One region of the Geobacillus sp. CCR genome, then DNA from elsewhere that is predicted to be linked to it. Evidence: riboswitches for the same ligand, from Rfam matches in the RefSeq annotation. Region 1 holds a riboswitch; the other holds the start of a gene.
What was found. A riboswitch is a leader RNA that binds a small molecule or an ion and turns the genes downstream of it on or off. The one in region 1 is predicted to bind FMN.
Positions count from the first base shown of each region.

Region 2: it holds a riboswitch for FMN, as region 1 does, so the genes downstream of both, ribD (bifunctional diaminohydroxyphosphoribosylaminopyrimidine deaminase/5-amino-6-(5-phosphoribosylamino)uracil reductase RibD) here and ACVBDQ_RS17360 (ECF transporter S component) in region 1, are expected to answer to the same signal.

Region 1 covers NZ_JBREBQ010000066.1:459-6,265, reverse strand. The annotation lists gene ACVBDQ_RS17365 (threonine synthase) at 267-1,481, shown strand; FMN riboswitch at 1,567-1,699, shown strand; gene ACVBDQ_RS17360 (ECF transporter S component) at 1,826-2,440, shown strand; gene ACVBDQ_RS17355 (sulfite oxidase-like oxidoreductase) at 2,485-3,099, opposite strand; gene ACVBDQ_RS17350 (DUF969 domain-containing protein) at 3,433-4,119, shown strand; gene ACVBDQ_RS17345 (DUF979 domain-containing protein) at 4,120-5,082, shown strand; gene pcp (pyroglutamyl-peptidase I) at 5,112-5,759, shown strand; partial or broken gene ACVBDQ_RS17335 (transporter, sodium/bile acid symporter family protein) at 5,801-5,807, shown strand, end outside.
Region 2 covers NZ_JBREBQ010000017.1:30,048-56,198, forward strand. The annotation lists gene ACVBDQ_RS10360 (nucleoside recognition domain-containing protein) at 1-460, opposite strand, end outside; gene ACVBDQ_RS10365 (D-alanyl-D-alanine carboxypeptidase family protein) at 453-1,601, opposite strand; gene ACVBDQ_RS10370 (superoxide dismutase) at 1,951-3,264, opposite strand; gene ACVBDQ_RS10375 (hypothetical protein) at 3,622-4,023, opposite strand; gene scpB (SMC-Scp complex subunit ScpB) at 4,042-4,695, opposite strand; gene ACVBDQ_RS10385 (segregation/condensation protein A) at 4,871-5,626, opposite strand; gene ACVBDQ_RS10390 (DUF309 domain-containing protein) at 5,821-6,360, shown strand; gene ACVBDQ_RS10395 (GNAT family N-acetyltransferase) at 6,383-6,739, opposite strand; gene ribH (6,7-dimethyl-8-ribityllumazine synthase) at 6,860-7,324, opposite strand; gene ACVBDQ_RS10405 (bifunctional 3,4-dihydroxy-2-butanone-4-phosphate synthase/GTP cyclohydrolase II) at 7,345-8,538, opposite strand; gene ribE (riboflavin synthase) at 8,559-9,203, opposite strand; gene ribD (bifunctional diaminohydroxyphosphoribosylaminopyrimidine deaminase/5-amino-6-(5-phosphoribosylamino)uracil reductase RibD) at 9,158-10,300, opposite strand; FMN riboswitch at 10,507-10,639, opposite strand; gene ACVBDQ_RS10420 (hypothetical protein) at 10,687-10,815, opposite strand; gene ACVBDQ_RS10425 (peptidylprolyl isomerase) at 10,802-11,242, opposite strand; gene ACVBDQ_RS10430 (DUF1002 domain-containing protein) at 11,428-12,306, shown strand; gene lysA (diaminopimelate decarboxylase) at 12,378-13,697, opposite strand; gene ACVBDQ_RS10440 (spore germination protein) at 14,011-15,489, opposite strand; gene ACVBDQ_RS10445 (stage V sporulation protein AE) at 15,437-16,048, opposite strand; gene ACVBDQ_RS10450 (SpoVA/SpoVAEb family sporulation membrane protein) at 16,054-16,404, opposite strand; gene spoVAD (stage V sporulation protein AD) at 16,444-17,472, opposite strand; gene ACVBDQ_RS10460 (SpoVA/SpoVAEb family sporulation membrane protein) at 17,491-17,919, opposite strand; gene ACVBDQ_RS10465 (stage V sporulation protein AB) at 17,937-18,368, opposite strand; gene ACVBDQ_RS10470 (stage V sporulation protein AA) at 18,355-18,978, opposite strand; gene sigF (RNA polymerase sporulation sigma factor SigF) at 19,333-20,085, opposite strand; gene spoIIAB (anti-sigma F factor) at 20,099-20,539, opposite strand; gene spoIIAA (anti-sigma F factor antagonist) at 20,540-20,890, opposite strand; gene ACVBDQ_RS10490 (D-alanyl-D-alanine carboxypeptidase family protein) at 21,016-22,191, opposite strand; gene ACVBDQ_RS10495 (pyrimidine-nucleoside phosphorylase) at 22,359-23,660, opposite strand; gene ACVBDQ_RS10500 (purine-nucleoside phosphorylase) at 23,666-24,502, opposite strand; gene deoB (phosphopentomutase) at 24,532-25,719, opposite strand; gene xerD (site-specific tyrosine recombinase XerD) at 25,851-26,151, opposite strand, start outside.

The DNA of each region.
Region 1 (5,807 bases):
CACAGAAAATGGTGAAGACCCTCTTTTGTTTTTCGATCCACTGCGATCACCTCCTGGCAGTCTATTCAGCTGGGACCATGAAATGTTCGACTATAGTGTTTGCTGGTTTGGCGCAATTATGCATAAAAGCGAGGGAGGAGATGCCGACGATGGCTATTATGTTATAGTGAAAAAGCCAACTGCCGCCGGTTATGCCTTTCTGAAACGGTGAAGGAGACACCGTTTGTCCGGTGCGGATGAAGTGAGCAAGAAAGGAGAGAAGTCATTTGCGATTCAGCTATGTATCCCACCTATATTGCCCAAAGTGTGAACGTACATACGATGTCGACCAAATCCATCAACTTTGCGAATGCGGTTCGCCGCTTCTTGTCGCTTACGACTTGGAGTCGATGCGCCAAAAAGTCAAGAGGGATGTGCTGAGGGAACGTGAAGCGAATTTATGGCGTTATCATGAGTTGCTGCCGGTAAAGCATCCTGAACATATCGTGTCGCTCGGCGAAGGGATGACGCCGCTTGTGCCGATGCAGCGCTTAGGGCGGGAAATCGGCATTGAAGCGCTCTACATGAAAGACGAAGGGGTTATTCCAACAGGGACGTTTAAAGCTCGCGGCGCGGCGGTTGGGGTGTCGAAAGCAAAGGAACTGGGCGTCAAACAGCTCGCGATGCCGACAAACGGCAACGCGGGTGCGGCGTGGTCGCTCTATGCCGCTCGAGCCGGCATCCAGGCGACGGTCGTCATGCCGGTTGATGCGCCGGAACTGACGCGAAAGGAATGCGCCATCGCTGGGGCGGAACTGTATTTAGTCAACGGCCTCATTAGCGATGCCGGGCAAATTGTCGCCAAAGCAATCCGCGAATATGGCTGGTACGATGCGTCGACGTTGAAAGAACCGTACCGGATTGAAGGGAAGAAAACGATGGGACTGGAAATTGCCGAACAATTCTCGTGGCAGCTCCCGGATGTCATTTTGTATCCGACCGGCGGCGTCGGGTTGATCGGCATTTACAAGGCGATCAAAGAACTGCAGGCGCTCGGCTGGGTGGACGGCCGCATGCCGCGGCTGGTCGCTGTGCAGGCCGAGCATTGCGCGCCGATCGTCAAGGCGTGGAAGGAGAAAAAACGTGAATCGGAGTTTTGGCCGAACGCCCATACAGTGGCGTTTGGCATCAATGTGCCGAAAGCGCTTGGCGACTTTCTTGTTCTTGAGGCGGTGTATGAGACGGACGGTTGCGCTATTGCCGTCAACGATGAAGCGATTTTGGCTGAACAGCGGACGGCAGCCGAACTCGAAGGGGCGTTCATTTGCCCGGAAGGAGCGGCGGCGTTTGCGGCGGCCCAAAAGCTGCGCGAGAGCGGTTGGATTCGTGATGGGGAGACGGTCGTCGTGCTCAACACGGGGACGGGATTGAAATACGCCGATTTGGTTCAAGTCGCCCCACCGGTGCTCGAACCGGAAGATTCGCTTCCGATGCGGGAATAATCAAGCCGCAAGCAAAAAATCGTAGACAAATCCAAAAAGGAATTGTATACTAAATTCATCGGAATAATGAAAAAACGGATAAGCGATTCATCTTCGGGGCAGGGTGAAATTCCCGACCGGCGGTGATGAGGCGCTTGGCCTCTCAGCCCGCGAGCCGCAAGGCAGGATCCGGTGCGAGTCCGGAGCCGACAGTATAGTCTGGATGGGAGAAGATGAAGGTTTGCCGGCGTTCGTTTTGGCGCATGCGAACGTCTAGTTGCGCACACCCTTTTTCTCCCTTAAGCCTCGTTCGGTTTAAGGGAGTTTTTGTTGGCGCTCGCGGCGGCAGCCTTCTTCTTGTGAGGATGAATCACGAGAAGGGGAGGAGAACAAACATGAAACGCATTTCCATCCGCGCCTTTGTCGGCATCGGAGTGTTGGGCGCCATGGCGCATGTGCTCATGATGCTCAACTTTCCGCTGCCGCCGTTTCCGAACTTTTTGCTTGTCGACTTCAGCGACATCCCGGCGCTTGTCGCCGCGCTGTTGTACGGCCCGCTCGCCGGCGTGGCGGTCGAACTCTTGAAAAACGTGTTGAACTATGTTTTTGTCGGCAGTGCGACCGGCGTTCCGATCGGCCAAATCGCCAACTTTACCGCTGGGGCGGCGTTTATTTTGCCGGTTTCCTATATTTATGGGAAAGCCGCATCGAAAAAAGGCTTGCTGCTGGGGTTGGCGGCGGGAACAGTGACAATGGCGCTCGTCATGAGCGTGCTCAACTACTACGTCTTTATGCCGGCGTACACCCTTTTCCTTGGCGCTCCGCAGATGAGCGCGCCGGAAGCGAAGGCGTTGGTGGTATCGGCGATTTTGCCGTTTAACGCCGTCAAAGGAGCGATGGCGGCCATCGTATTTCAGCTTCTCTTTTGGCGTCTTCGTGCTTGGCTTGAGAAACAAGCGGCATCCCGCCAAGCCGCTTGATGATCAAAAAGCGAGGGATTTCCGACCCCTCGCTTTTTGCTTTGTCAAAAGCGAATCCGCGGCACCCACTCGGCAAACCGCTCCTCTTTAAACGGATTGGCGGTCATCGAATAGCCGCGCTCCTCCCAATAGCCCGGCTCATCTTCCTTCATAAAGCGGATGCCCGACGCCCATTTCGCCCCTTTCCATAAGTAAAACGTCGCTGGCGGGATGAACCGGAGCGGATAGCCGTGCTTCGGCGAGATGTCCTGCCAGTCGTGATGCTTGTCTTTCCATCGATAGACAAACAAGGCATCGTCGCCCATGAGCGCCTCAAGCGGCAAGTTCGCCGAATAACCGAACCGGTCGCCGTTTAAATATCCGTAAATTTTCACGTATTTCACATCAGGATCTAGCTCCACAAAGCGCAAAAACTCGCGGAAGGCGATGCCTTCAAACGTCGTGTCGAATTTTGACCATGTTGTGACACAATGCATATCGATGGTTGAAACCGTCTTCGGCAGCTGCATCACTTCTTGATACGACAGCGAAACTTCCTCTTTCACATCGCCGAACAATCGGAAATTCCACGTCGCTTCATCGAATTCGTACACATCGCCCTCATGCAAAATCGGCCATTTTTCCGTTTCGAATTGGCCGGGAGGGAGTTGTTTGGTCATGGTTGGCACCTCCTTTTTCTGCTAAATTTCTCTTAATTATTCATGATACAAAATAGGGGCAAGGGATGCAACGAAGAGGGGGCTTGATGTATCATGACGGGTTCGGTCAAGTTGATGTTTTATTTTGTAAAGTAAATTTTCGGTAAGTATTTATTGATTTTTAATTTTTCCCAATTATATAATGATAATAACAAATTTGAAACTATTGTTCCGAAATGTGGAACGACAGATGGAGGAGAGGGGGGATGCCGACTAAGAAATAGAGTGGGGTGAACGACGTAACGATTTGTATTAACATTTGCCGTAAAATGTGCTGGAGAGGAGAAGAGAAACATGGTGCTCATTGGAGTGTTGATCGTCATCATCGGCTTCATTGTTCGCATTAATCCACTTCTTGTCGTGACAGCGGCTGGATTGGCGACAGGATTGCTCGCCCATCAATCGCTGTATGACATTATTGAACAATTTGGAACAGCGTTTACGACCAACCGGTATATGGCGGTGTTCATCGCCACATTGCCCGTCATCGGCATTTTGGAACGTTTTGGATTGCGTGAACAGGCAGAAAGTGTCGTGGCGAAAATCAAAGCCGCGACAACAGGACGAATCTTGACCGCTTATTTGATCATCCGGGAAGCGGCTGCAGCGGCTGGGCTTACTTCCATCGGCGGCCATGCTCAAATGGTTCGTCCGCTCGTCGCTCCTATGGCAGAAGGAGCGGCGGAAGCGAAATACGGAAAACTGCCGGATCATGTCCGGGATGACATTCGCGCTCATTCCGCAGCGGTGGACAATATCGGGTTGTTTTTTGGCGAGGATGTGTTCATCGCCATCGGAGCGATTTTGTTGATGAAAGGATTTTTTGATCAAAACGGCATTCCTTCTGATCCGCTGCATATGGCGTTATGGGCGATCCCAACGGCCGTGGCCGCGCTGATCGTTCACAGCATCCGCCTGCATCGGCTGGACCGCTCGCTTCACAAGCTCTTTCATCGGGAGAATGGAAAGGGGAGAGAGTGAATGTGGTTGTCCATTGAAGCGGTGTACATATTTTTAGGCATTGTGGTTGTGTTGGGAAGCTTGTGGACCTTTGCCGATCGTCAAAACCCGAAGCGCTTCACATCAGGGTTGTTTTATTTCCTTTATGGTGTGACACTGCTGTTCGGCAGCATCATTCCCCCGTTTTACACCGGAGTGCTTGTGCTTATCATGGTGGCCATTGTCGGAACCGGGGGATTGAAGCTCGGAAGCTACCAAGAGGCGACGCCGGAAGAGAGAAGACAACATCGCGATCGATTGAAACATCGCCTGTTCATTCCGGCCTTGTTGATTCCGGTTTTGACTGTCATCGGTGTGACATGGCTGAAAAATGTCAAGGTTGGAAACGCTTTTCTTTTCGATCCGAAAAACGTGACTCTTGTGTCTCTCGGGCTAGCGACGTTCGTTGCTTTGCTCGTCAGCATGGCGATGACTCGGACCACTCCGTTTATGGCAGTTAAAGAATCGCGCAGGCTGCTTGAATCAATCGGCTGGGCCGCCCTCTTGCCGCAGATGCTGGCAACGCTAGGGACGATTTTTACGACTGCTGGGGTAGGCACCGCTGTGTCCAATTTGGTAGGAAACATCATTCCGACTCATTCATTGTTTTGGATTGTGGTGGCCTATTGTATTGGCATGGCTTTGTTTACGATGATCATGGGCAATGCTTTTGCCGCGTTTCCGGTCATGACAGCGGGGATCGCTGTTCCACTGCTGATCAAACAATTTGGCGTCGATGCGAATCATGTGGCCGCCCTCGGGATGTTTTCCGGCTACTGCGGCACCTTGATGACGCCGATGGCGGCGAATTTCAACATCGTGCCCGCCGCCTTGCTTGATTTGAAAGACAAAAACCACGTGATTCGCGTGCAAGTGCCGACAGCGTTGATTCTGTTGGCGTTCAACATCGCTGCAATGTATGTGGTCACTCTCATGGATTTATAATCCGATAACGGGAAAGGACTGAAGATACGATGAAAAAAGTGCTCGTGACCGGATTTGATCCGTTTGGAGGAGAAACGGTGAATCCATCGCTGGAGGCGGCCAAGCAAGCAGCCGGATGGAAAAACGATCGGTATATCGTTGAAGTTCGGGAGATTCCAACCGTATTTGGCCAATCATTAGAAATCTTGCATGATGCAATGAAGCAAGTGGATCCCGATATTGTGATTTGCGTCGGACAGGCGGGAGGGAGAGCCGATATTTCCGTTGAAAGGATAGCGGTGAACATCAATGATGCCCGCATTCCCGACAACGAAGGTCATCAGCCGATTGACGAACCCGTTGTTCCAGGCGGGCCTGTTGGCTATTGGTCAACTTTGCCGGTCAAAGCGATTGTCCATGAGTTGAGGCGTCACGGCATACCAGCCTCTGTCTCTTATACAGCGGGAACGTTTGTCTGCAACCATGTGTTTTACGGATTGATGCATTATATTGCCCAAGTGAAGATGCCCATTCGGGCCGGATTTATCCATATTCCGTATCTGCCGGAACAAGCAGCCCGGCATCCAGGACAGCCTAGCATGGCGTTAGAAACGATTGTGAAAGGACTGCGGATTGCCATTGACGTGACGGTCGAACGTGAAGAAGATATCCAAGCGGTTGGCGGGCAAATTTGTTAAGGGGGATTCGTCCAGTTGCCTTTGACTTCAGCCTGCCCCTTCTGCTCG
Region 2 (26,151 bases), on a different contig from region 1:
GGATCGAGATGACGGTCGCCGGAATGAGCGTAATGCCTGATGTGTTCATGGCCAAAAACGTCACCATCGACCGGCTAGCCTCGTCGCGGCCGCCGTTGAGCTTTTTTAGCTGCTCCATCGCCTTTATGCCCATCGGCGTCGCCGCATTGCCAAGGCCGAACATGTTGGCGACCATATTCGAGACGATATAGCCGAGCGCAGGATGGCCGGGCGGCACCTCTGGAAACAAGCGGCGTACGAGCGGCATAAACAGGCGCGCCGCTTTGTCAAGCAAGCCGGCGCGTTCAGCGATCGCCATCAGCCCGAGCCAAAACACTAAAATGCTGACCATGCCGATGCTGATCGTCACCGCTTCTTTGGCGCTTTCAAACACCGCTTTGTTCACTTCGTCCATCGTGCCGTTGGCCGCCGCAAAGACGATGCCAATGACCGCCATCATCACCCAAATGAGGTTAACCATCTCTTCTCACACCTAAAAAGCGAAATACTTGCCATAAAAACCCTCGGCCGCTTCCTTCCTTTCCCGGTTCATACAGCAGCGGCACCGAATCAACCGCCTTTTGATGCAAATAAAGCACCGCCTTTCCGACCTCTGTCGGCGCCCGTTCTGGGTATTTTTCCCATTCCTTGCGCGGCTTCAGCAAATACACTTTCACCCGCAGCCCGCTCTCCTCTTTATCGGTCACCGGATATCGCAAATCGCGGACCGCCTGCAGCCGCCCGCGGTAAAACGGATCAGAAATTTTGTCGACCACCCGCTCGCTGCTCACTTTGGCGATGTGATAATGAGAAAATCCATATTCGTACATAGCGATATGGTCATTCCAATCGTCCGGTGCATCCAACGTCACGGCGATCAAATCGATGCCGCCTTTGGATGCCGTCGTCACGAGCGTGCGATGGGCCCGTTTCGTATAGCCGGTTTTGCCGCCGGTGCAATATTCGTAAAGACTTGTCAACAACTTGTTTTTATTTCGCCACACACGCGCGCCGTCTTCGCCGGGCGGAGCGGGGGCGCGGTACACCTTCGTCCCCGAGATGCGCCGAAACTCTTTGTTTTTCATCGCATATTGCATGAGCAGCGCCATATCGTACGCGGTTGAGTAGTGGTTTTCCGCGTCATCCAACCCGTGCGGATTGGCAAACTCGGTATCACGCATCCCGATTTCAGCCGCTTTTTGGTTCATTAAAAAAACAAATCCTTCGACGCTGCCGCCGACATGTTCAGCGATGGCCACCGCCGCGTCGTTGCCGGAACGAAGCATCAGCCCATATACCAAATCGCGCAGTTTGATTTTCTCCCCTTGGCGCAAGTAAATTGACGACCCTTCGGTCCGGACAGCGCGGGCGCTGACCGTCACCGTGTCGTCCATCTTCCCCGATTCAATCGCCAAAATGGCGGTCATAATTTTCGTAATGCTGGCGATGCGCCGTTTTGTATAGGCATCCTTGGCAAACAAAACCCGCCCGGAATGCTGCTCTATCAAAATCGCGCTTTTTGCGCTCACCCCATCCATAGCGCGCATCCGCTCTGGAACAAATGCCATAATCCCCGCAGCGAGTGCAAGAATGAGCGCAATGAGCCGCTTCTGCTTATTCATCTCATATCGGCGAGGATCCCCCTCCTTTAAGGAGCGGGGAGGAATCGCCTGTTCCTCCTTTCCGATTAGGCTGAACGGGCCGCAGCCGAAGAAACGTCGCGGCGGAAACAGGCTGAACCCCAAAGCCGCGTTTTGTACAAGTGTATGCCTCGATGGGACAAATATGATGAAAAAATGCTGTTGCAAGGGGAGACAGCCTGAACGATCCGCTCCGGCGCTTGCGCTGGGCGCGTTGATGACATTTTCCCTGCAAAGAGAAAGCCGCTCCTTGAAACGGCGGACAGGTGTCCTGATGGATCGCAGCGCCTGCTCTCCCAAAAAAACGGGCAGGGGGTTCCCCCCCGCCCGTTTAAAACGGCTGCCAACGAAGCTTCTGCGCCTCATGAAAGCGTTCTTCAACGTTGCGCCAATTGACGACGTTCCACCAATGTTCGATGTACGCCGCCCGATCATTTTTGTATTGCAAATAGTAGGCATGCTCCCACACATCAAGCACGAGAAGCGGGATCACATCCCATTGCGCCATGAGCTGGTGTTTTTCCGCCTGCAAAATTTCCAGACGGTGCGCTCGCGGCGCCCAAACGAGCAGCGCCCAGCCGACCCCTTCGGCGCTTTTCGCCGCTTCGGTGAAATGACGGCGAAAGGCGGTAAAACTGCCAAAATCGCGCTCGATTTGCGCCCGCAGCTCCCCGCGCGGCTCGCCGCCGCCCTCTGGATGCATGTTGTACCAAAAGATTGTATGCAAATAATGCCCGGAGCCGTGGAACGCCGCTTCCCGCTCCCAATGTTTCAACAGATCAAAATTGTTCGTCCGGCGCGCCTCGGCCATCATCCGCTCCGCCTGATTAAGACCGTCGACATAGCTTTGATGATGCTTCGTATGGTGAAGGCGCATGATTTCTTCGGAAATATGCGGCTCGAGCGCATCATAACGGTACGGCAGCGGCGGCAAGACATGACGGCCGGGCGCTACTTGTTGACGCGGCTCACCGCCGTCGTCCGCATCCACCCAGCGTCGCTTTCCATCGGTCACGTTGTCCACTTGATCCGGCTCGCCGTCAGCTGCATCAGTCGGCGAGTCGGAGAGCTCCGCCATAAAAGCCGGCTCTTTTGCGTCCTCAACCCGCTCTGCCGTCCCGCTGGTGTCAAGCCATCCGTCTTCGTTCTCTTTGTTTTCACTCTCCAGTTCAGGCGACACCGATTCCCCTTCGACTTGTTCTTGCGTCGCCTCTTCTTCCCGCTCGGCAGCTGACGAATCAGCCAGGCGGACGGCCCGAGTGTATACGTCATCGACAAGACGCTGGAGCTCGTAAATCGCTTCTTCGGTCCATTCATCGCCGTGTCCATCGATGTACGCCAACAAAGACGAAAGCCCAACATCCTCAGCCATCCTGCGTGCAGACAGCGCCTGTTCAACTTGTCTTCCCCACGCAGCCGCTTCCATGACATACTGGCGAAGCGCACCGACATACACGTCATCGGCAAGGCGCTGAAGCTCGCGGACGGCCTCTTCCGTCCACTCGCCGTCATGCTCGGCAATAAACTCGAGCAGCGACGAAGCGCCATCCGTGCTTGCCCCACGCAAAGCGAGCGTCTCCTTGACTTGATTTCCCCATTCGTTCACCCTAGCCGCATATTGGGCGAACAACACCTGATCGTCCATTTGGTAAAAACCTCCTCCTGTTTTGTTCGCCATATCGTATGCTGTCATGGGGAAATCGTTCTTGTCCGCATTCACCCAAATTCCCGGCCGCTCATACATAGAGGAGCGAGGGCAGTCATCATAGGAAAAGACAGCAAGGAAGAACAGAATCGCGGTGATGCTTCCCTGCAGCGGGTCTGCAAATGAGCCATAGATAAACCGCTCAAAAAAATCGGGCTGACCCAAAACATATTCGCGTTTTGGGTCAGCCCCCCCTTTTTTCTGAAAAAGGCAGGCTGCTTTGGCAAACCGCCGGCTGCACCAAACGGTTTCCTTGTCCGGACGCACAGAAAACGCGGCGCCAACCGCATTTTCTCGTTACGCCGACCGTTCAGGCAAGCGGCACTCGCCGGTTTCCGCCCATTCGCTGACAAGCGCCTGCAGCGTTTTGGCGTCTACCTCAGCAAAATAACGGCGCAATTCCTCTTCATCATGAATGTAGACGCGCTTTCGCTTCCGATACGCCGGATTTTTCCATAAACAGACAAGAGCAATGATGTCGCGCAAATGAATGTCGCGCCCGTTAGCCGTAAACAGTGGATCGCTTTCATACGGCAGCCAATCAAGCAGCGCCGCCTCAAAATGGCGCAAATACAACACAGACAGCGTCCGCTCTTCGCCCCCGTCGCGGTACGTGACTTCCGAGCGGTTGAAATAGTCTTCAAACGTGTTCGATTGCGACTTTTGCAGCTCTTCACCGTACAGGCGGCAAACGTTCATGAGCGCTCTCCTTCCCGATCAGCCATTTTTCTTTAGTTTACCATATTCCGGCTGCCCATCGCTCAAATTTTCTGCTAATTTTTCGAAAAATAAATCCGCTTCCCGCTCGGATTCGCCATCGTCCGCCCATTCCGGCAGCGGCGGCAGCTCCTCGAGCGTTTTTAGCCCGAAATAATCGAGAAATTCCGGGGTTGTCCCGTACAAAATCGGCCGCCCGGTTCCTTCGGCTCGTCCAACCTCTTTAATGAGCGCCCGTGCCATCAGCGTCTGCAATGGCTTGTCGCTTTTTACGCCGCGAATTTCCTCAATCTCCGCGCGCGTAATCGGCTGGCGGTATGCGATAATGGCGAGCGTCTCAAGCGCCGCCTGCGACAGCGGCGATGCTCCCGGCGCTTCGACCAACTTCTTTAAATAGGGGGCGTGTTCTTTTTTTGTCGCCAACAAAAACACGCCGCCAAGTTCGACAAGCTGGATGCCGCGCTCTTCCCGTCGGCAGTCTTGTTGAAGCTCCTCGATCACCGCTTTCGCCTCTAGCTCGCTGACTTCCAACACAGCAGCAATTTGTGAAAGCGACAGCCCTTCATCGCCGGCAGCAAACAACAGCGCTTCCACGATCGCCTTTGCCGAATTTGGCGCACCGGCGCCCTTTTTTTCTCTTTCGTTTTGTTCCATCGCCCTTCTGCCACGCCAAACTCGTTGGCGCCCCTCCTCCTTTCCTCCTGTTTTCGTCGTTTCCCAAGTCTTCTCACCCCAATGTGAGTCAACTCTCCGCCTTATCATGGCATGGGCAAACAACAAAAGAAAAGCGGCCCGCCGCAGCAAACCGCCGCGGCCAAACCGCACCGCCTCAACCGGCTGGTTTCACCGCCAGAAACAAATCGCTGAAATTCCGTTCTTGCTCAACGATGATTTCGTCTTGCTTCATCAACTCTAAAATGGCCAAAAACGTCACGACGATATACGAACGATCGTAGGACGGAAACAGCTCGTAAAAGTTTTTCCGCCCGTTCGCCTGCTTTAGTTCATGCAAAATTTCCGCCATGCGCTGTTCGACGGAAATATCTTGGCGGGAGATTTTCGCCCGCATCGGTTTTTGCAGTTTTTTTCGGCGCAACAGCTTCGACAAGGCGCCAAGCATATCGTATACGTTCACATCCAGCGGCGCCGCCTTTTTCTCATCCGCGTATGCGCTTAAGTCGCTCGGCGGCTTTGTAAACAAAAGCGCCCGCTCCTCTTCGCGCCGCTTCAGTTCGCGCGCCGCCTCTTTAAACTTTTTATATTCAAGCAGCCGCTGCGCCAGCTCCTCGCGCGGGTCCCCGTCATCGCCCCACTCGATGTCGCCGTCGACAGCTTCCTCATTGGAGGGCGGCAACAGCATTTTGCTTTTGATCGCAAGCAAGGTGGCCGCCATCACTAAATATTCGCTGGCGATATCCAACTCAAGCTCCTGCATGGTGTGAATGTACGCCATATACTGCTCCGTAATTTGCGCGACCGGAATATCGTAAATATCGATTTCATAGCGGTTGATCAAATGCAAAAGCAGATCAAGCGGCCCTTCAAACGCTTCGATTTTGACGTTGTACGGCAATTGCACATCCATCCCACCATTTTTTCCAGAACCACCGCCCGGTAGGCTCGTCTCCAGCTGCAGTACATTTATTGTATCATAACGAAGCGGCGAAGCGAACGGAAAACAGTCTCTTTTTTGCGCCGCAGACCGCCGAAGTCGTATAATCGAAGAAGAGCCGTCCGCCTTCACATGGCGCGGCCCACTTTTGAAAGGAACGATGGCCGATGTATCCAAAAGCGTATATCGAGTATTTGGTCCATTTCCATAGCGACCGCGATTATTTTGAATGCCACGAAATTTTGGAGGAACATTGGAAACAAGACGGTCGAAACAAAGGTTGGCTTGTGCTCATTCAAACGGCGGTCGCTTTTTACCATTACCGGCGCGGCAACGTCTCGGGAGCGCTGCGCCTCATTCGACGGGCGCGGGCGCTGCTTGACGAAGCGCAAGAGATGATCCGGCGACTCGGCCTCGATGACGAGGCGCTCGCCCGCTTGCTCGACGAGACGGCTGGGCGGATCACCCGCGGCGAACCGTACGAAAGCGTCGAACTGCCGATTCGCGACCGTTCCCTTTATGAGCAATGCCAGGCCGCCTGCGCCCACCGGCAGCTCGTTTGGGGGCAAGCCAGCGACCTAGCCAACCTTGATCTTGTGGATAAACACCGGCGCCGCGACCGCTCGGACGTCGTCGCCGCACGCGAACAAAAAAAACGGGCCAAAGCGGAAGGAGTTGGCTTCCCTCTCCCTCCGCCGCCCGCCTGAGCGCGGAGCCGCGCTAGTTTCGTTATTCGTTGCACGCATGGCATTTATCGAAAAACGAGGCGGTCCACTCGTTGGCGCACAATCGGCAGCCCGGGTACACCTCTTTCAATGCCTTGACCATCTGTTTTCCGATCCCTTGGTGGCGGTGTGACGGATTGACGCTGATGTGCTGGATTTCCACAACATCAGGAGCGCGCAACAGGACGCCGATAATGCCGACGATGTCATCCCCTTCTTTCCATAAAAACAGCTGCCAATCGTTGTTTGTTTCATACTGTTTCATCGTCTGCTGCAGCCGTTTCAGGTCTTTTTCCGTCGGCATAAACGACAACAGTCCCATGGCGATTTTCTCATAGTTTTTTCGGTAACGGATTAACATAAAAATCCCTCATTATCGACAAACGCTTTTCCGAAATGGAAAAGTTTTTGTCATTTTCTCTATACGTATTATAAACATTCTCACCGATATTGTGAACCATTTCATGCCTTTTTACGCAAATTACGCAAGCGTCCGCAAGACGTTCGCCATTTCGATCGCCGACACCGCCGCTTCCCATCCTTTATTGCCCGCTTTCGTGCCGGCCCGCTCGATCGCCTGTTCAATGGTGTCCGTCGTCAACACGCCGAAAATGACCGGAACACCGCTTGCAAGCGCCGCGTGGGAGACGCCTTTGGCCGCCTCGCTGCAGACGTAGTCAAAATGGCTCGTTGCCCCACGGATGACGGCGCCAAGCGTAATGACAGCGTCAAACTGCTTCGATTCCGCCATTTTTTTCGCCACAAGCGGGATTTCAAACGCACCCGGCACCCAGGCGACAGTGATGTCGCTGTCGCTCACGCCATGGCGCGTCAAGCCGTCGATCGCCCCAGATAAAAGCTTGCCCGTGATGAATTCGTTAAAACGAGAGACGACGATGCCGATTTTCAATCCGGTGCCGACTAAGTTTCCTTCAATGATGCGCATGTTCGTTGCTCCTCCCATCATTAAAAATGAAGCATATGTCCTAATTTTTCATGTTTCGTGCGCAAATATTTTTCATTTTCCTTTTTCGCTGGCATCTGAATGGGCACCCGTTCAACGACTTCGAGTCCATGCCCTTTTAAGCCGGCGATTTTGCGCGGGTTGTTCGTGAGCAGGCGCATTTTCGTCACGCCAAGATCTTTCAAAATTTGCGCCCCGATGCCATAATCGCGCAAATCGGCGGGGAAGCCGAGCTTTTCGTTCGCCTCGACGGTGTCATAACCTTGCTCCTGCAGCTTGTAAGCGCGCAACTTGTTCATAAGGCCGATGCCGCGCCCTTCTTGGCGCATGTAAAGCAACACCCCGCGCCCTTCCGCCTCGATTTGCCTGAGCGCCGCATGCAGCTGCGGACCGCAGTCGCACCGGTACGAGCCAAACACATCGCCAGTTAAGCATTCGGAATGGACGCGCACCAAGATCGGCTCATCCGGGATGATCTCTCCTTTGACAAGCGCCACATGCTCTTTTCCGTCGAGCACGTTTGTGTAGCCGATGGCGCGAAATTCGCCGAATTCGGTCGGCAGCCAAACGTCCACCTCCCGTTTCACGAGCTTTTCCCGCTGGCTCCGATAGGCGATCAAATCTTTGATCGTGATCATTTTCAATCCGAACTGGTCGGCGATTTGCCGCAAATCAGGAACGCGAGCCATCGTCCCGTCCTCTTTAATGATTTCGCAAATGACGCCGGCCGGCTTCGCGCCGCACAAACGGGCCAAATCAACCGCCGCTTCTGTATGGCCGGCGCGCCGCAAGACGCCTCCCTTTTTCGCAATCAACGGAAAAACGTGGCCAGGACGTTTAAAATCGCTCGCTTTCACATTCGGATCAAGCAGCGCCTGAATCGTCGCCGCCCGCTCGTAGGCGCTGATTCCCGTCGTTGTCGTTTTGTAGTCGACACTCACCGTAAACGCTGTGCCATGCGCGTCCGTGTTATGAGTGACCATCGGCTCAAGCTCGAGCCGCTCCGCCAATTCCTCCGTAATCGGCACGCAGACGAGCCCGCGGCCATGAGTGATCATAAAGTTAATGACATCCGGAGTAGCTTTTTCGGCCAGCACGACAAAATCGCCTTCATTTTCGCGGTCTTCGTCATCGCAAACGATGATCACTTCTCCGTTTTTCAGCGCCGAAAGCGCTGCTTCAATCGTGTCAAACATCAAGCTTGCCCCCTTTTCCACTATTTATAGCCGTGCTGCTCCAAAAATTCGACCGTCAATTTGGAGGTCGGCGTCGCTTTCGCGGTGAGGAAAGCGGCGACGTACTTGCCGATCATGTCGCACTCGATATTGACGAGATCGCCCGGCCGCTTTTCGCCTAAAATCGTCGCCTCACGCGTATGCGGAATGAGTGAAACGATGAACGTGCGCTCGCTCAGACCGAAAATCGTCAAGCTCGTCCCATCGACTGCGACCGATCCTTTCTCAATCATATAGGCGCGCAGCGAGGCCGGCACTTCGATTTCATAGTAGACGGCGTTCGCTTTCGGCCACTGCCGGATGATGCGCCCGACGCCGTCCACATGCCCGGTGACGAAATGGCCGCCAAACCGTCCTCCAGCCGCCATTGCCCGCTCCAAATTCACCTTCGCCCCCGGCTTTAATGTCTTTAGCGCCGTCGCTTTCACCGTCTCCGGCATGACATCGACCGTAAACTGCCGTTCGGTGAACGATGTGACGGTCAAGCAGACGCCGTTGACGGCGATGCTGTCGCCAAGCCGCACATCTTCGAGCACCCGCTTGGCGCCAATCGTCATCACGATGGCATCGCCGGTTTGCTTCATTTGTTCGATCGTGCCGATCTCTTCAATAATGCCAGTGAACACAACGATTCCTCCTTCCGTTTCGGCGCGGCGACGATTTTGATGTCCGGGCCGATCGTCTCGATGCGGCGGATGTCAAGCTCCACCGCTTCAGCAAGCCGGGCGAAGCCAAGGCCGCCGACCGGCGTCGGCGCCCCGCGGCCGCCGATCAGCTTCGGAGCGATATAGGCGATGACCTCATTGACTGCTCCCGCGCGGAGGAAGCTGTCATGAACGCGCGAGCCGCCTTCGACAAACAGCGACATGACTCCCTGCTCCCCAAGCAGACGGAGCACATCGCGGACATCGATCTGGGCCGTCGGCATTGAAAATACACGCACCCCAAGGCGCTCATACGCCGCTGCTTGTTCCCGACTGACGCCGCCGGTGATGATCCACGTTTCTGCTTCCTTGTCAGCGACGACATGGGCGTCAAGCGGTGTACGCAATTTTGTATCTAAAATGATGCGCAGCGGGTTTTTCCGCTTTTCCCCAAAGCGGACGGTAAGCTTCGGGTTGTCGGTCAAAACGGTGTTGACGCCGACCAAAATGGCGTCATGCTGCGCACGAAGGCGATGGGCATCCTCACGCGCCGCGCTTGATGTAATCCATTTGCTTTCCCCCGTCGCCGTCGCGATTTTGCCATCGAGGCTGCATGCGAACTTCAACGTGACAAACGGCGTTTTTGCGGCGATATAGTGGAAAAACATCCGATTTAATTCGTCCGCTTCGTCTTTTAATACGCCAACATCAACGTCAATGCCCGCTTGGCGCAGCTTGGCAATCCCTTTTCCCGCGACAAGCGGATTCGGGTCGGTCGTGGCAACGACGACGCGACGGACGCCCGCCTGGATGAGCAAATCGGCACATGGCGGCGTTTTTCCATAATGGCTGCACGGCTCAAGCGTCACGTACACCGTCGCACCGCGCGCCTTCTCGCCAGCCATGCGGATCGCATAGACTTCAGCGTGCGGCTCACCCGCTTTCAAATGGGCGCCAAGCCCAACGACCGTCCCACCGTTGACAACGACCGCGCCAACTGCAGGATTGGGAGACGTTTGCCCGACCCCAGCTTTGGCCACATCGAGAGCGAGCCGCATATAATGTTCATCGTTATGCACCGCACTCCCTCCTTCAATAAAAACGAAACCCCCGGGATGTCCCCGGGGGCTCATTGATGAGAGAATGACCAATGATGCGCAAACAAACACACGTTCGCTAAGCAGGCTATACCGGCCGGTCGGAAACAAAAGATACTACCATGCCTAGTCGGCCGACAGACGCTGCCCATGGGTCTGAACCGGCCGAAAACAGCCGTGCGCATATTGGCATCCTTCTCCCATCCAGACTATACTGTCGGCTCCGGAATCGCACCGGATCCTGCCTTTCGGCTCGCGGGCTGAGGGGCGGAAAGCCCCATCACCGCCGGTCGGGAATTTCACCCTGCCCCGAAGGATGCATCACTATATCGTTATGTTCATTATACCACACGAAACGCCCTGCATCATCATTCCGCAACCCAAATCCAATACGCCGCTCCCCACAACAGGCTGGCCGCAAGCAAAAAGAAAAACAAGCGCCAGTTGTTTCGAACAGTCCGATCATCCTCGCTCATGCGCTGTTTACGGTTCGTCAAATACTTTCACTTCCTTCATCACGTCGCCGTTTTTCATCGTCCTCACGACGTCCATGCCCGATGTCACTTGGCCAAAGACGGTGTGCACCCCATCCAAGTGCGGCTGCGGCTCGTGGACGATAAAGAACTGGCAGCTGCCGGTGTCGCGGCCGCGGTGCGCCATGGACATCGCGCCGGTGACATGTCGGTGTGGATTGTTGTCCGTCTCGCACGGGATCGTATAGCCGGCATCGCCCGTTCCGTTGCCGCGTGGACATCCTCCTTGGCTGACAAATCCAGGGATGACGCGGTGGAACGTCAACCCGTTATAAAAGCCTTCGTTTGCGAGCTTCTCAAAATTGGCCACCGTCACCGGCGCCTCGTTTGGGAACAGTTCAAACTCGATTTTCCCGCCGTTTTCCATTAGAATATATCCTTTTTTCGCCACAAGCATCCAGCTCCTTTTCGACATCGAAACTGCTTTTATCATACCATGATTGCCAAGTGAAACAAAAGAAAAAATGTCTTTTCAAATTCGCACGCCGCCTGACCGCGTCGCTTTTTTGCCGATAGCCAAGCAGGCGAGCGTGCGGTATAATGATAATGCATTTTCGTAAACAGGAGGCGAGCTATGTGAAACGAACGATCGCTTCATCGCTGCTTTGGGCGGTGCTCTTGGCATCTCCGGGCATCGCAGCGGCCGATGCCGCGCCGGGCGATGTCATTGTGACGCTCGGGGAAAACTTAACGAATGAACAAAAGCAAAAAGTGCTCGACGAAATGAAGGCGCCGGACGGGGCGCAAACGATCACCGTCTCAAACGTTGAGGAGCATAAATATTTGGACGGACTCATTCCGAAAGCGCAAATCGGCACGCGCGCCATCTCGTCGTCGATGATCACGATAAAAGAGCCCGGCTCGGGGCTTCATGTCGAAACGCACAACATCACATGGGTGACGAAAGAGATGTATACAAACGCCTTGATCACCGCAGGGGTGAAAGATGCCGATATTTACATCACCGCCCCGTTTCCGGTTTCCGGCACCGCAGCGCTGACGGGGCTGATGAAGGCGTATGAAATTTCCTCGGACCAAGCCATCCCTGATGATGTCAAAAAAGTGGCGAACGAGGAAATGGTGCAGACGGCGAAGCTCGCCGATTCGATCGGCGCGGACAAAGCGGTCGCCCTGCTGGCGAAAATCAAACAAGAAATCGCCAACAACCCACCGCAGACGGACGCTGATTTGCGCGCCCTTATTGAAAAAATCGCCAACGACCTTGGCATTACGCTGAGCGAGAATGAAATCAACAACCTGATTTCCCTTTTCCATAAAATGCAAAACGCCCATATTAATTGGGATCAAGTGAACGATCAGCTGAGCAAGGCGAAAGAACAGCTATCGGCGTTTTTGCAGTCAGAAGAAGGGAAAACGTTCATTCAAAACCTTATCGACATCTTCAAAGAAATTTGGAACGCGATCAAATCAGCATTTTCCTCAAATCAACAATGAAAGAAGGCGCCCAAAAAAAGCAGCGGGCGCCTTTTCTTTGTGAAGGCCGTTCTCTTTCCAACCGGCGGCCTTCACTTTTTCACTTTCGTTTTCAAAGGCAAATCATATTGGATCAAATCTTCATATGTCTCCCGTTTCACAACGAGCTGGGCGTCGCCGTTTTCAACGAACACAACGGCTGGGCGCGGCAGACGGTTGTAATTGTTCGCCATGGAATAGCCGTAAGCGCCGGTGCAAAAAACGGCCAAATAATCGCCCGGCTTCGCTTCCGGCAGGGCGATGTCCCAAATGAGCATGTCGCCTGACTCGCAACACTTCCCGGCGATCGATACGACTTCCGTCGGCTCGCCGAACACCCGGTTGGCGAGCGCGGCTTCGTATTTCGCTCCGTAAAGCGCCGGGCGGATGTTGTCGCTCATGCCGCCGTCAACGGCAATATAGGTGCGGACGTTAGGCACCTCTTTGCGCGAACCGATCGTATAAATCGTCGTTCCCGCATCACCCACGAGCGACCGCCCCGGCTCGATCCAAATTTCCGGCAACGGCAAGCGGCAAGCTTCGGCCTGCCTTTTCACCTCTTCCACGATGCAGTCGACGTACGCTGTCACCGGAATCGGGTCGTCTTCCTCCGTATAGCGGATGCCAAAGCCGCCGCCAAGATTGACAACCGCTGGGACAAATCCGTGCTCCTTGTTCCACTCCGCCAGCTTGGCAAACACTTTTTGCGCCGCGAGCACAAACCCAGCTGTTTCAAAAATTTGCGAGCCGATATGGCAATGAACGCCGAGCAGCTGAAACGCGGCCGATGCCATAACACGGCGAAACGCCTCGTCCGCCTGACCGTTGTTTAAGTCAAAGCCGAACTTTGAATCTTCTTGCCCGGTTAAAATGTAATCGTGCGTATGCGCCTCGACCCCCGGCGTCACGCGGAGCAAAACCGGCACCGTCCGACCGGATGACGCCGCCAGCTCTTCGATCAGCTCGAGTTCGTAAAAGTTGTCGGCAACGATGCAGCCGATGCCGTGTTCAAGCGCCATCGCCAATTCGTCCCGGCTTTTGTTGTTGCCATGAAAATGGATGCGCTCAGGCGGAAAACCGGCCGCAAGCGCCGTATACAGCTCACCGCCTGAGACGACGTCAAGCGACAATCCCTCCTCAGCGGCCAGCTGCACGATGGCGACGGCGGAAAACGCCTTGCTCGCATACGCGACTTGCGCCCGCACGCCGTGGCGCTGGAACGCTTCTTTAAACGCGCGCGCCCGAGCGCGGATCAACGCAACGTCATAAATATAAAGCGGCGTGCCATACGTTTTGGCCAACTCGACCACATCGACGCCGCCGATTTCCAAATGCCCTTGTTCATTCACGCGGCTTGTCCCGTGAAGAAACATCGCAAACCCCTCATTCCTCTATCGAAATCGCATGGCAAAAGCAAAAAAGACAGTTTGCAAAATCGGCAACTGCCTTTACAAAATGGAAAACCGCAAAGCGCCATCGGCTCTGCCTTGAAACGGAAGGCCGCACACCCCGCGCTGGGCCATGCCCATTCCGCCCGTGCAAACGTGCGAAGCACTGAGGCAAGCACCATCAGTGCAAGCAATTAAATATAACTTATCATAATTATAAAAAAGTTGCAATAGCGCTAAAACGAAAAAAGCGGCCGCCAATAGGTGGAAACGGCCGCTTCCAAATGGATCGTTCGCGTCATGACGGCTGTTTTTGCCGGTCTTGCGGGTGAACGATGCTCGGGCGCACTCTCGCTCCGGCAACCGAACGGCGGACGACAATTTGCATAAATGCCGCTGGATCGAACGGGATGAACGGCCATAAGTACGGCGTATTAAGCGAGCGGATGCTGGCGAGCCAAAGCAAATAAATGGTCGTGCCAATGACGAGCCCGGGCACTTTAAACAAGGCGACAAGAATGACCAATGCCAATCGAGAAATCTTATTCGCCACGCTCAACTCATAGCTTGGCGTCGCAAAGGAACCGATCGCCGCCACCGAAATGTACAAGATCACTTCCGGCACAAACAGCCCGACATCGATGGCGATTTGTCCGATCAAGACGGCGGCAATCAAACCCATCGCGGTTGATAGCGGCGTCGGGGTATGAATGGCTGCCATCCGCAAAAACTCAATCCCAAAATCAGCGAGCAAAATTTGCACAATGATCGGGATGTTCGTTTGTTTGTTCGGCCCAATAAACGCCCATGATTCGGGCAGCAACGACGGTTCAAGGACGAACAGCACCCACAGCGGCAGCAAAAACAACGACGTCAAAATGCCTAAAAACCGCACCCAGCGCACAAACGTCCCGACCCCTGGCGACTGCCGGTATTCCTCGGCATGCTGGACGTGGTGAAAAAATGTTGTCGGCGTGATGATGACGCTTGGCGATGTATCAACCATAATGAGCACGTGCCCTTCAAGCAGGTGCGTCGCTGCTACATCTGGCCTCTCGGTGTAACGGACGAGCGGGTACGGGTTGTATCCTTGCTTGACTAAAAACTCTTCGACTGTTTTGTCGCCCATCGTCAGTCCATCGACGTTGATTTGCTGCAACTCTTTCTTGACGAGTTCAACAAGCCCCGGGTCAGCGACGTCTTTAATATAGGCGATGCATACGTCCGTTTTTGACCGCTCGCCGACTTGCAAAATTTCAAAGCGCAGCCGCTCGTCGCGGATGCGGCGGCGGGTGAGCGCCGTGTTGACAATGATGTTCTCGACATAGCCGTCGCGGGCGCCGCGCACAACTTTTTCCGTATCCGGCTCTTGCGGCTGCCGACCCGGATAGCTGCGGACGTCGACAGCAAATCCGGTCGATTCGCCTTCAATCAAGACGATGATCAAGCCCGACAGCAGCTTGTCAACCGCTTCGTCGAGGCTCGTCACCGGACTGACTTGCTGATGAACGAGTCGATTTTCGATGATCTGCCACGCTTGGGACGCCTGGCGTTCATCATCGTTGACGCGCACAATTTGTTTTAACAATTCGATAATGTATTGCGTGTCGCATAAACCGTTGCAGTAGTAAATATGTACTTCCCGGTTTAGGACATAGATTTTCCGCACGCCTAAATCAAAGCTTGTCCCGACGCCGATCCGCTGTTGCAAAAACTTCGCGTTGTCAACGAGTCGCTTCGCGATCGGCGCTTTCGGTTTCTTTTCTTTTTCCGGCATGGCCACCACTCCTTTCGAGAATCAACTCGACCGCCTTGCGCGTAATCGGCGCTCCGTATTTCGCATGGTCTCGGTATCCCATTTTGCCGATGTCGCCGATGCCGACGATGAGCGGAATGTTCAGCCGGTCAAGGCAGTAGACGGTATCGCCATTGATCCGCCCGATCTCGAGGTCCCGGAAGCCTTCTTTATCGACCCCATATTCGGTCATCACGCCGTCACGGTCGATGCTCACATGCACTTTTGTCCATTCATGCTGGTGCGTATTGGAGGCAACCGCCAGCGCCCCGAGCACTTGGATTTGCTCATGCGTCGCCACATAGCGAAGCGCCTGCTCTCCGGCCCCCTCCCCGAGGGCGCCGCAATCGTCAAACATGACAAACACTGGATCGTGCGGCGTTTGCAAAATGAGTTCGACCAACTGTTCACCGCTCAGTTTCGTCGGATTGCCTTGCGAGCGGGAAATGCAACGGCCGCCGATCTCGGCGGCAACCCGCTCAATCGCCCGGCAGGCGAACTCGTCCCCATCCGTTACTAAAATGACTCGTCGTTTTTCCATCATCTCTACCCTTTCGGTTTGCAAGTGAGCGCCGCGGCAAAAGAGCCAGCCACGATAAAAGCGAACAAGGCGCCGGCAAATCGGAACACCGCTGCTCCGGTTTCGACAAATCCCTCCGGCCGCGGTTCTGCCATGGCTCCTTTCGCCAACCAATACCCAAATCCGCATAGCGGCATCGTCGCCCCGGCGCCAGCCCAAGCGACGAATGGATCATAGACGCCGCCAAAGCCAAGGAGTACGCCAAAGACGACAAGCGAACCGGCGACGCCAGCCGGCGTCCATTTGCCGCGGTCGATGATGAGCTGAACGATGGCGCACAGCAGCCCGCCGGCGAGAAAGGCACGGACGTATTCCATATCACATTCCCTCCTGATCGTTCCCAAATAAAAGACGTCCTACGGCGGCAAATCCGGCTCCTGTCCAGCCGCTTCGATGACGACGCCGTGAGCGATCGCTGGGATCGACTGTTTTTGCTGCACCATCGTTTGACTCAAGAGCGCCCCGGTAGCGACGACAAACAGGCGTCGAAACGTTCCGCGGGCGAGCTCTTGAAGCAAATACCCGTACGTGACGACCGCCGAGCAGGCGCAGCCGCTGCCGCCGGCGAACACCTTTTGATCTGGCCGGTAAATCATCAGCCCGCAATCGTTGTAAACGTCGGTCACATCGTAGCCTGATTCAGCAAGCAACTCGCGGACGATGACGCTGCCGACGCGCGACAAGTCGCCGGTGACAATCAAATCGTAATCGCCCGGCGAGACGCCTAAGTCACGGAAATGCTGCTCGATCGTATCGGCCGCCGCCGGGGCCATCGCCGCCCCCATGTCGAGTGGGTTTTTCAGCCCGGCGTCAACGACTTTGCCGATCGTCGCCGCCCGGACGCGCCAACGTCCCGGCGCGCGGCCAACGAGCGCGGCGCCGGCGCCCGTGACGGTGAACGTCGCCGTTTTCGGCTTTTGCACCCCCAGTTCAGTCGGGTAGCGAAACTGCCGTTCGGCCGTCGCGTTATGACTGCTTGTCGCCGCAAGCGCCCGATCAGCCAATCCACCAGCGACAAACGCAGCGGCTGCCGCCAACGTTTGCATCGAGGTCGAACAGGCGCCGAACAAGCATAAAAACGGAATCGGCAGCTCGCGGGCGACATAATTCGATGTCGCATTTTGGTTTAACAAATCACCGGCCAAAAATAGATCGACTTCTTCGGCAGAGACGCCCGCCTTTTGCAAGCAGCAGTCCACCGCCTCCCGCATCAGCCTCCGCTCGGCCAGCTCCCACGTCGCTTCGCCGCAATATAAGTCGCGATGGCAAACATCAAAATAACTTCCGAGCGGCCCGTCGGCTTCAAGCGGCCCGACCGCGGCAGCGGCCGCTTGGATGTAAACACCATCGTCAAACACCCATGTCTGCTTTCCGACACGTTTCATGGCCAATCCCTCTTTTCGTCACGGCCAAACAAGGCCAAGCACATAGGCGGCAATCAGACCATAAATGACCGCTGCCCCACCGGCTTTCAACATCTGCCCGGCCACCCCGGCCGTCCATCCTTCGCTGCGATGCTCGATAGCGGCGCTGGCGATCGCATTGGCCAGCCCTGTAATGAGCATCGTCGCCCCCGCACCGGCAAATTGGCTGAAATCATCATATTTCCCGACGGCCGTCAGCACAATCGCCAATCCAGCCATCACCATAGACGCCCACAGATGGGCCTCGAGCGGCGAAGCGGCAAACGTGCCGCCATACCAATCAGCGAGCCATTGCGCCAACGCACAAAACATCCCACCGACAAAAAACGCTTTTACCGCATTGGCGGCGTATGGGGGAGAAGGCTGAAACGCCTTCACCTCGCGGACATAATCGGACTTTAATCCCACGTTTCCTTCCCCCTTTGTCAGCGAAAGTGATCGACAAAATAAAGCCAATGAAACAACGAACCGGCCACTTTGCCAAAGGCGATGGCCATAAGTAAAATGACGATTTTATCATCGACGCCGATCCGCTTCGCTAAAATCGGCCAAACGTTCAACACCTCTGTTAAAGCGGCAGCGAGCATTCCGATAAACACACCATGAAACAATCCGATCGGCGCTAGCCAATATTTGGATAAATGCCAAACCGAATGGCGCAAACTCATCCAACCGCCAACGATGGCGCCGGCTACAGCCCCCCATTCATAGGCGTGAATGCGTTTTGGCGTTTTCGTCAGCTGCGTCAGGCGCGGGATGACGCCAAGCACGACCAAAAAAGCGACAAATCCGGTTCCGACCGCCAACCCTCCGGCGAAGCCGACGAACACTACCAGCAAAATCTCAAGCGTCGTCAAGAGGCCTCAAGCTTTCTTTGTTTTCATGCAAAATGACGTACTGATCGATCGATTGCTGGTAGTTGAACATTTCGACTTCAAGAGGGCTGGGCTCCTCGTTGATTCGTTTGCGGAACCAATGGTTGAAAAATAAAATCATCCCGATGCCGAGCCCAAGCGAATATGGAATTTGCAAAAGCAGCGGTTTATCGACCGCCTGGCCGGTCACCATCTCGTACAGATGGCGATGCACCCGTTGCATGCTGACGTCCTCGTGAAAGTTCATGATCGCCATCGCCGAACCGACGAACAAAAGAAGCCAAACGAGAACGAAGGAAGCGGTCGAAACCTTCCGTTTTTCATAGACGACTTCAATGATCGTCTGCGATGGGCCGATCATCTGCACATCAAGCGAGGAATCCACATCAAACACAGCCCGGATCATTTGCATCATATCGATGATGACGATATTTTTATCGCTGGGCTGGATGCGATAGAGCGGAATCGTCTTCAACCGCCGAATGAGCCCGCCATCCGGCGCAGCGATTTGGGCCGCCTGCCCGAGCGTCACCACCGCCCCCGGCTTGACTTGCACGCGATGGCGCGGCTTGATAAATACGGTGTTGGCCATTTGCTTCACACCTTTGTCCCCATTTTGTTTTTCTTTAGTTTGGTTGGCAAAAACACCGATCATGCGGCCTGTCGGCGTTCACCATCGATTTCATAAAAATAGAAAAGAATGGGCAAAAAATGCCCATTCTTTTTTAGACTTTTGTTGCTTGCTATGGAAAAAGCGTTCCAAGATGCGCTTACAGACCAAAAGGCGGATGCGATTCATGGTTCACCGCCGATGAATTGACATCCGTCCATTTTGAACACACCTGTGCGGACAAAATGGACTATCCGTCCATTTTGTTGCTCACTCCGTGCGGACAAAATGGACTATCCGTCCATTTTGTTGCCCACTCCGTGCGGACAAAATGGACTATCCGTCCATTTTGTCCTTTATGTGCTGCAATATTTTCTTTTCCAGCCGGGATACTTGCACTTGAGAGATGCCGAGCCTCGATGCCACTTCGGACTGGGTTTGGTCTTTGTAATAGCGCAAATAGACGATCAGCCTCTCACGCTCGTCGAGTTCTTCGATCGCTTTTTTTAAGGCGATTTTGTCAAACCATGACGCCTCGTCGGCGTCAGCGATTTGATCAAGCAACGTAATCGGATCGCCGTCGTTTTCGTACACCGTTTCGTGAATCGATGTCGGCGAGCGGACGGCCTCTTGGGCGAGAACGACTTCCTCAGGGGAAATGCCTAAATGGTCGGCGATTTCCGTAACCGTCGGCGCCCGCCCGCGCGTTTTCGACAGCTCATCTTTCGCCTTGCGGATTTTGTTGCCCATCTCTTTCAGCGAACGGCTCACTTTGACGGTGCCGTCGTCGCGAAGAAACCGCTGAATCTCCCCAATGATCATCGGCACGGCGTACGTCGAAAACTTGACGTCATACGACAGGTCAAACTTGTCGACCGACTTTAACAAGCCGATGCAGCCGATTTGAAACAAGTCGTCCGCTTCATAGCCGCGGTTTAAAAAACGTTGAACGACCGACCAGACGAGGCGCATGTTTTTTTCAATAATTTCATCACGCGCTTCTTGATCGCCTTCTTGGCTGCGGCGGATCAGCTCTTTCATCTCCTGATCTTTGATTGGCGACTGATCTTGCTTGACATCGACATCCATAGGCATGTCTCCCTCAGTTACATAACGCTTTGCTTTTCGCAATATGCTTTTTCAAATACACAGTCGTCCCTTTATTCACTTCCGATTCGACGATGACTTCGTCCATGAAGTTTTCCATAATGGTAAAGCCCATCCCTGACCGCTCGAGCTCGGGCTTTGTCGTAAACAACGGCTGGCGCGCTTCTTCGATGTCAGGAATGCCGACTCCTTCGTCTCTCACCGTCAAATGGACGACACCGTCTTCAATGATGACGGAAATGGAGACGATGCCGTTCGGATCGTTGTTGTAGCCGTGAATGATCGCGTTTGTCACCGCCTCAGAGACAACCGTTTTAATTTCCGTCAGTTCGTCCATCGTCGGGTCAAGCTGGGCGACGAACGCCGCCACGGTCACACGGGCGAACGATTCATTTTCGCTGCGGGCAGAAAATTGGAGGTGCATTTCGTTGCGCATTTACGCCACCCCCAATGCTTGCAAGGCGAATTGCTCATCCGCCTCAACGCGGATGATTTTAAACAGACCCGACATGTCAAACAGCCGTTTGACGGCCGGCGATACGGCGCATACAACCATCTGCCCGCCGACGTTTTTGATTTGTTTATAGCGTCCGAGAATGACGCCGAGGCCAGAGCTGTCCATGAACGTCAATTGTCCTAAATTGAGCACGATGTGGCGGACCGCTCGGTTTTCGAGCACATCCGTCACTTGTTCACGCAATTGTTCGGCTGTATGATGGTCAAGCTCCCCAGACAGGCGAACGATGAGCACGTCTTGCTTCACTTCCAAGTCGATCGCGAGACTCACAGCGTGTTCCCCCTTGTCCATTTCAGGATATGGAGACATTTCGCTGCTGTCCGCCCGAAATCCTGCCGTCCGACAAAACTAGTGGTCGTTCGCCAAAGAGAGCGAAAAGACCGCAAAACTTGACATTATCCCGCTTGCACGAAGCGGCCAAACACCCGCTTAAACAAGTCCCAAAAGCTCGCTTCTTCGACCGTTTGCTTGGCGACGATCGGGCTGTGCAAAATTTCTTTTCCATCCTGTTTTAAAATGAGGACGCCAAGCTCATCGCCTTTGCGAACGGGTGCTTTCACATTGTCTTTCACTTTGATCACTTTTTCGATCTGCTCGACCGACTGCCCTTTTTTCGTCAGCACCGACACCGGCTCCGACGTCACCGCTTCGACGGATGACCGTTTGCCTTTGCTTATGTTGACGCGGGCGACTGTTTCATTCCGTTTGTACACCGGGTGAGTTCGATATTGGGAAAACGCGTAATCGAGCATCTTCGTAATTTGCGCATTGCGCGATTTCGGCGTCGGTGCTCCAAACACAACAGCGATGACGCGCATGCCGTTCTTTTTCGCCGTGGCGGTCAAACAATATTTCGCTTCGGCTGTATATCCGGTTTTCAGGCCGTCAACGCCCGGATAAAATTTGACAAGCCGGTTCGTATTGACGAGCCAAAACTTTTTGTCCGTATTTTCGCGCAAATAGTCTTCGTACTTGCTCGTATATTTCGTAATATCTTCATATTTCAACAGTTCGCGCGCCATCATGGCCATATCATAAGCGCTGCTGTAGTGATGTTCCGCCGGCAGGCCGGTCGCATTGGCGAAATGAGTGTTTTTTAAGCCGAGCTGTTTCGCTTTTTCATTCATCATCTCGACAAATGCTTCTTCCGACCCGGCGATCTGCTCAGCCATAGCGACCGACGCGTCGTTGGCCGAACCGATGGCAATGCCGCGCAGCAGCTCATCGACGGTCATTTCCTCGCCCGGCTCGAGGAAAATTTGCGATCCACCCATTGACGCGGCGTATTCGCTCGCCCGCACTTTTTCATCGTAGGACAGCTTTCCTTCATCGATGGCTTCCATGACTAGCAGCATCGTCATAATTTTCGTCATGCTCGCCGGCGGCAATGGTTCATGGGCATTTTTTTCATACAATACTTTGCCGGTGTCGCGTTCAATCAAAATGGCTGATTTCGCCTCATCGGCCAGCTTCACTTTCGCTTCCTTCATCTCTTTCGCCTCGGCATGGGCAGAAAGAGGAAGAAAAAGAAGAAACGGCAATAAAAGAAGACGAGTGACTTTCGTTTTCATCTCCCAAACCTCCATTCTTTATACATGCCATTTTTTCCAGGCGAGATATTTTTATACAAAAAAACAGCTCATTTTCCAAAAAACAAAAAAAACGCCCGAAACACGCGTTTCAGGCGTCTTCTTCTTGAACAACCGCTTTTTTCCTTGCGGATCGCCAGCGTCCCTCTCTATACGATGGTCTCATAAATGAGCGGCGGCCGAGCAACCGGCTGCGGCGACAGACGAACAGCCGCCTCGATCTTTTCTTTCACGTCAAGCACATCTGGCCGGTTGCTGTGAATCGTGGCGAGCGCTTCCCCTTTCTGCACGCGATCGCCGATTTTTTTATGGAGCACAATGCCGACCGCCAAATCGATCACGTCTTCTTTTTTCGCCCGGCCGGCGCCGAGCCACATGGCGGCCGTGCCGATGTCATCGGCGGCCATCTCGGCGACATAGCCGTCGGCAGCCGCCGTGACGGTCGACGTATAGGCCGCCTTTGGCAATTTATCCAGATCGTCAACGACCGATGCATCTCCACCTTGAGCGGCCAAAAACGTTTTGAACGCCGCGATGGCGGCCCCGCTGCGAATCGCCTCTTCAAGCAAACGGCGCGCCTCATCAAGCGATGGCGCCTTCTCCGCCAAATAGACCATATGGCTGCCGAGCGTCAAACAAAGTTCGGTTAAATCGTGCGGCCCGTCTCCTTTTAACGTTTCGATGGCCTCTTTCACTTCCAAGGCGTTGCCGACGGCATAGCCGAGCGGCTGGCTCATGTCAGAAATGACCGCCATCGTCCGGCGGCCGACGCGCTTGCCAATGTCGACCATCGCTCGAGCGAGCCGGCGCGCCTCGTCAAGTTCCTTCATAAACGCTCCGGCGCCCGTTTTCACATCCAAGACGATGGCATCAGCCCCAGCGGCGATTTTTTTGCTCATGATCGACGAGGCGATGAGCGGAATGCTGTTGACGGTCGCCGTCACATCGCGAAGCGCATATAGCTTTTTGTCAGCCGGTGTCAAATCGCCCGTTTGGCCGATAATGGCGATTCCGTTTTCATTCACGAGTCGAATGAACTCGTCTTTGCTGATCTCGACATGAAACCCGGGCACGGACTCGAGTTTGTCGATCGTGCCGCCCGTATGGCCGAGGCCGCGCCCAGACATTTTCGCCACCGGCACGCCGACAGAAGCGACAAGCGGCCCTAAAACGAGCGTCGTCGTATCGCCGACCCCGCCGGTCGAATGTTTATCGACTTTCACGCCGCGAATACTCGACAAATCGAGCATTTCGCCGGAGTGCACCATCGCCATCGTCAGCGCGGCCGTTTCTTCCTCGGTCATGCCGCGGAAATAAATCGCCATCGCGAGCGCGCTCATTTGGTAATCGGGAATGTCCCCGTTTGTATACCCTTGGACGATCCACTCAATTTCTTCCTTCGTCAGCGCCTTTCCGTCGCGCTTTTTCGCAATCAAATCGACCATTCGCATCGCGATCACCTTTTTCGTTTTGATTTCGCCATTTCGGCGACAATCGCTTTCACAAACCGCAAAAAGTCCGTCTTCACCCGCTCGGCCGTTTCAACCACTTCGTCGTGGTGAAGCGGAGCATCCGACATCCCTGCAGCCATATTCGAAATGCACGAAATGCCGAGCACCTCAATGCCGCCGTGGCGGGCGACGATCACTTCCGGGACGGTCGACATGCCGACCGCATCGCCGCCGAGCGTACGAATCATGCGGATTTCCGCCGGCGTTTCGTACGACGGCCCCGTATTGGCGACATATACTCCTTCATGCACGCGAACGCCAAGTCTCGCCGCCGTTTCCTTGGCGAGCTCGCGCAGCCGCCGGCTGTACGCTTCCGTCATGTCCGGAAAGCGCGGACCAAGCTCCGGATCGTTCGGACCAATGAGCGGATTTGTGCCCAGCAAGTTGATATGGTCGGAAATGATCATGAAATCGCCGGGCTGGAACCGTTCGTTGATGCCGCCCGCAGCGTTTGTCACGATCAATTCGCGGACGCCAAGCGCCTTCATCACCCGGACGGGAAACGTCACTTCCTGAAGCGAATACCCTTCATAATAATGAAACCGCCCTTGCATGGCGACAACGGTCGCCCCCTCAAGCCGCCCATATACGAGCCGTCCAGCGTGTCCTTCAACGGTCGACACTGGAAATCCGGGAATATCTTCATACGGAATGCGAACCGCCTCTTCGATTTCATCAGCGAGCACGCCGAGCCCCGAGCCGAGAATGAGACCGATTTCAGGCGGAGTTGGCATCAATGGGCGCAAATGACCGGCGGTTTTTTCAATCGCTTGTCGATCCATTCTTTTCCCCCTCATCGTTCTTTATGAAGTTAGGCCAAATCAGCCAAAAAGCTTGTTCCGTACGGCGGCCGGTTGACTTGGAAGTTATCCGCAATCGTTGCGCCGACATCGGCAAACGTCTCGCGGACTGGGAGCGGCTTGCCGCCGCGAAATCGCGGGCTGTACACAAGAAGCGGCACATATTCGCGCGTATGGTCAGTTCCGTGGTGAATCGGGTCGTTGCCGTGGTCAGCGGTGATGATAAGCAAGTCGTCCGCTGTCAAGCGCGGCAACACATCGGCAAGCCGGGCGTCAAACTCTTCGAGCGCATCGCCGTAACCTTTTGGGTCGCGGCGATGGCCGTATTTAGCGTCAAAATCGACGAGATTGACGAAACTCAACCCGGTAAAGTCCATGCCGAGCGTGTCGACGAGCTTATCCATTCCGTCCATATTGGATGTCGTTCGCAACGACTGGGTAACTCCTTCATTGTCGTAAATATCGGCGATCTTCCCGATGGCAATCACTTCATAACCGGCGTCTTTCAATTCATTCATCACCGTTTTGCCAAACGGCTTAAGCGCATAGTCGTGCCGGTTGGCGGTTCGCTCAAAATGGCCGGGTTTGCCGATGAACGGTCGGGCAATGACGCGCCCGACCATATACGGCTCGTCGCGCGTCAATTCACGAGCGATTTCGCAAATGCGGTACAATTCATCAAGCGGCACAACTTGTTCATGGGCGGCGATTTGCAAGACGGAGTCGGCTGATGTATAGACGATGATCGCCCCTGTTTTCATATGCTCTTCGCCAAGCTCTTCGATGATCGCTGTTCCGCTCGCCGGTTTGTTGCCGATCACGTTCCGGCCGGTGCGCCGCTCGAGCTCAGCGATCAATTCATCTGGGAACCCGTTCGGAAAGACGCGGAACGGCTTGTCGATGCGAAGGCCCATCAGCTCCCAATGGCCTGTCATCGTATCTTTTCCAGCCGATGCTTCCTTCATTTTTGTATAGTACGCGAGCGGTCGCTCGACTTTCGGCACCCCTTTGATCTCACGAATATGGCTTAGGCCGAGCTTCGCCATGTTCGGCATATAGAGGCCGCCGCGATACTCAGCGATATGGCCGAGCGTATCCGCTCCTTTGTCGTTGTATTTCTCGGCATCCGGCGCCTCGCCGATGCCGACTGAATCCATCACAATCAAAAAAACGCGCCGGTATGTCGTTTTCACATTCATTCCCCCTGCCTGCAATGAAAAATGGAGTCTCTTTCTATCGTTCCCGTATTTTCGCGAAAACACGCCTATGGCCAATTGGTCAGAAGTCTGACAACTAAAACGACAGGCAAGCGCCTAGCATACGGCAGCTGCTAGGCGCGCGGGTGGTACTGTTTGTACACGTCTTTTAGGCGCGTTTTCGTAACATGCGTATACATTTGCGTCGTCGAAATGTCGGCATGCCCAAGCAACTCTTGCACAGCGCGCAAATCGGCTCCGTTCTCAAGCAGATGCGTCGCAAACGAATGCCGAAGCGTATGCGGCGTCAATTCTTTTTCGATGCCGGCTTCTTTCGCGAGCCGCTTTAAAATTTTCCAAAACCCTTGCCGTGTCAACCGCTGGCCATAATGGTTCAAAAACAGCGCCTCCGTTGCCCGTCGTCGCGGATTGACA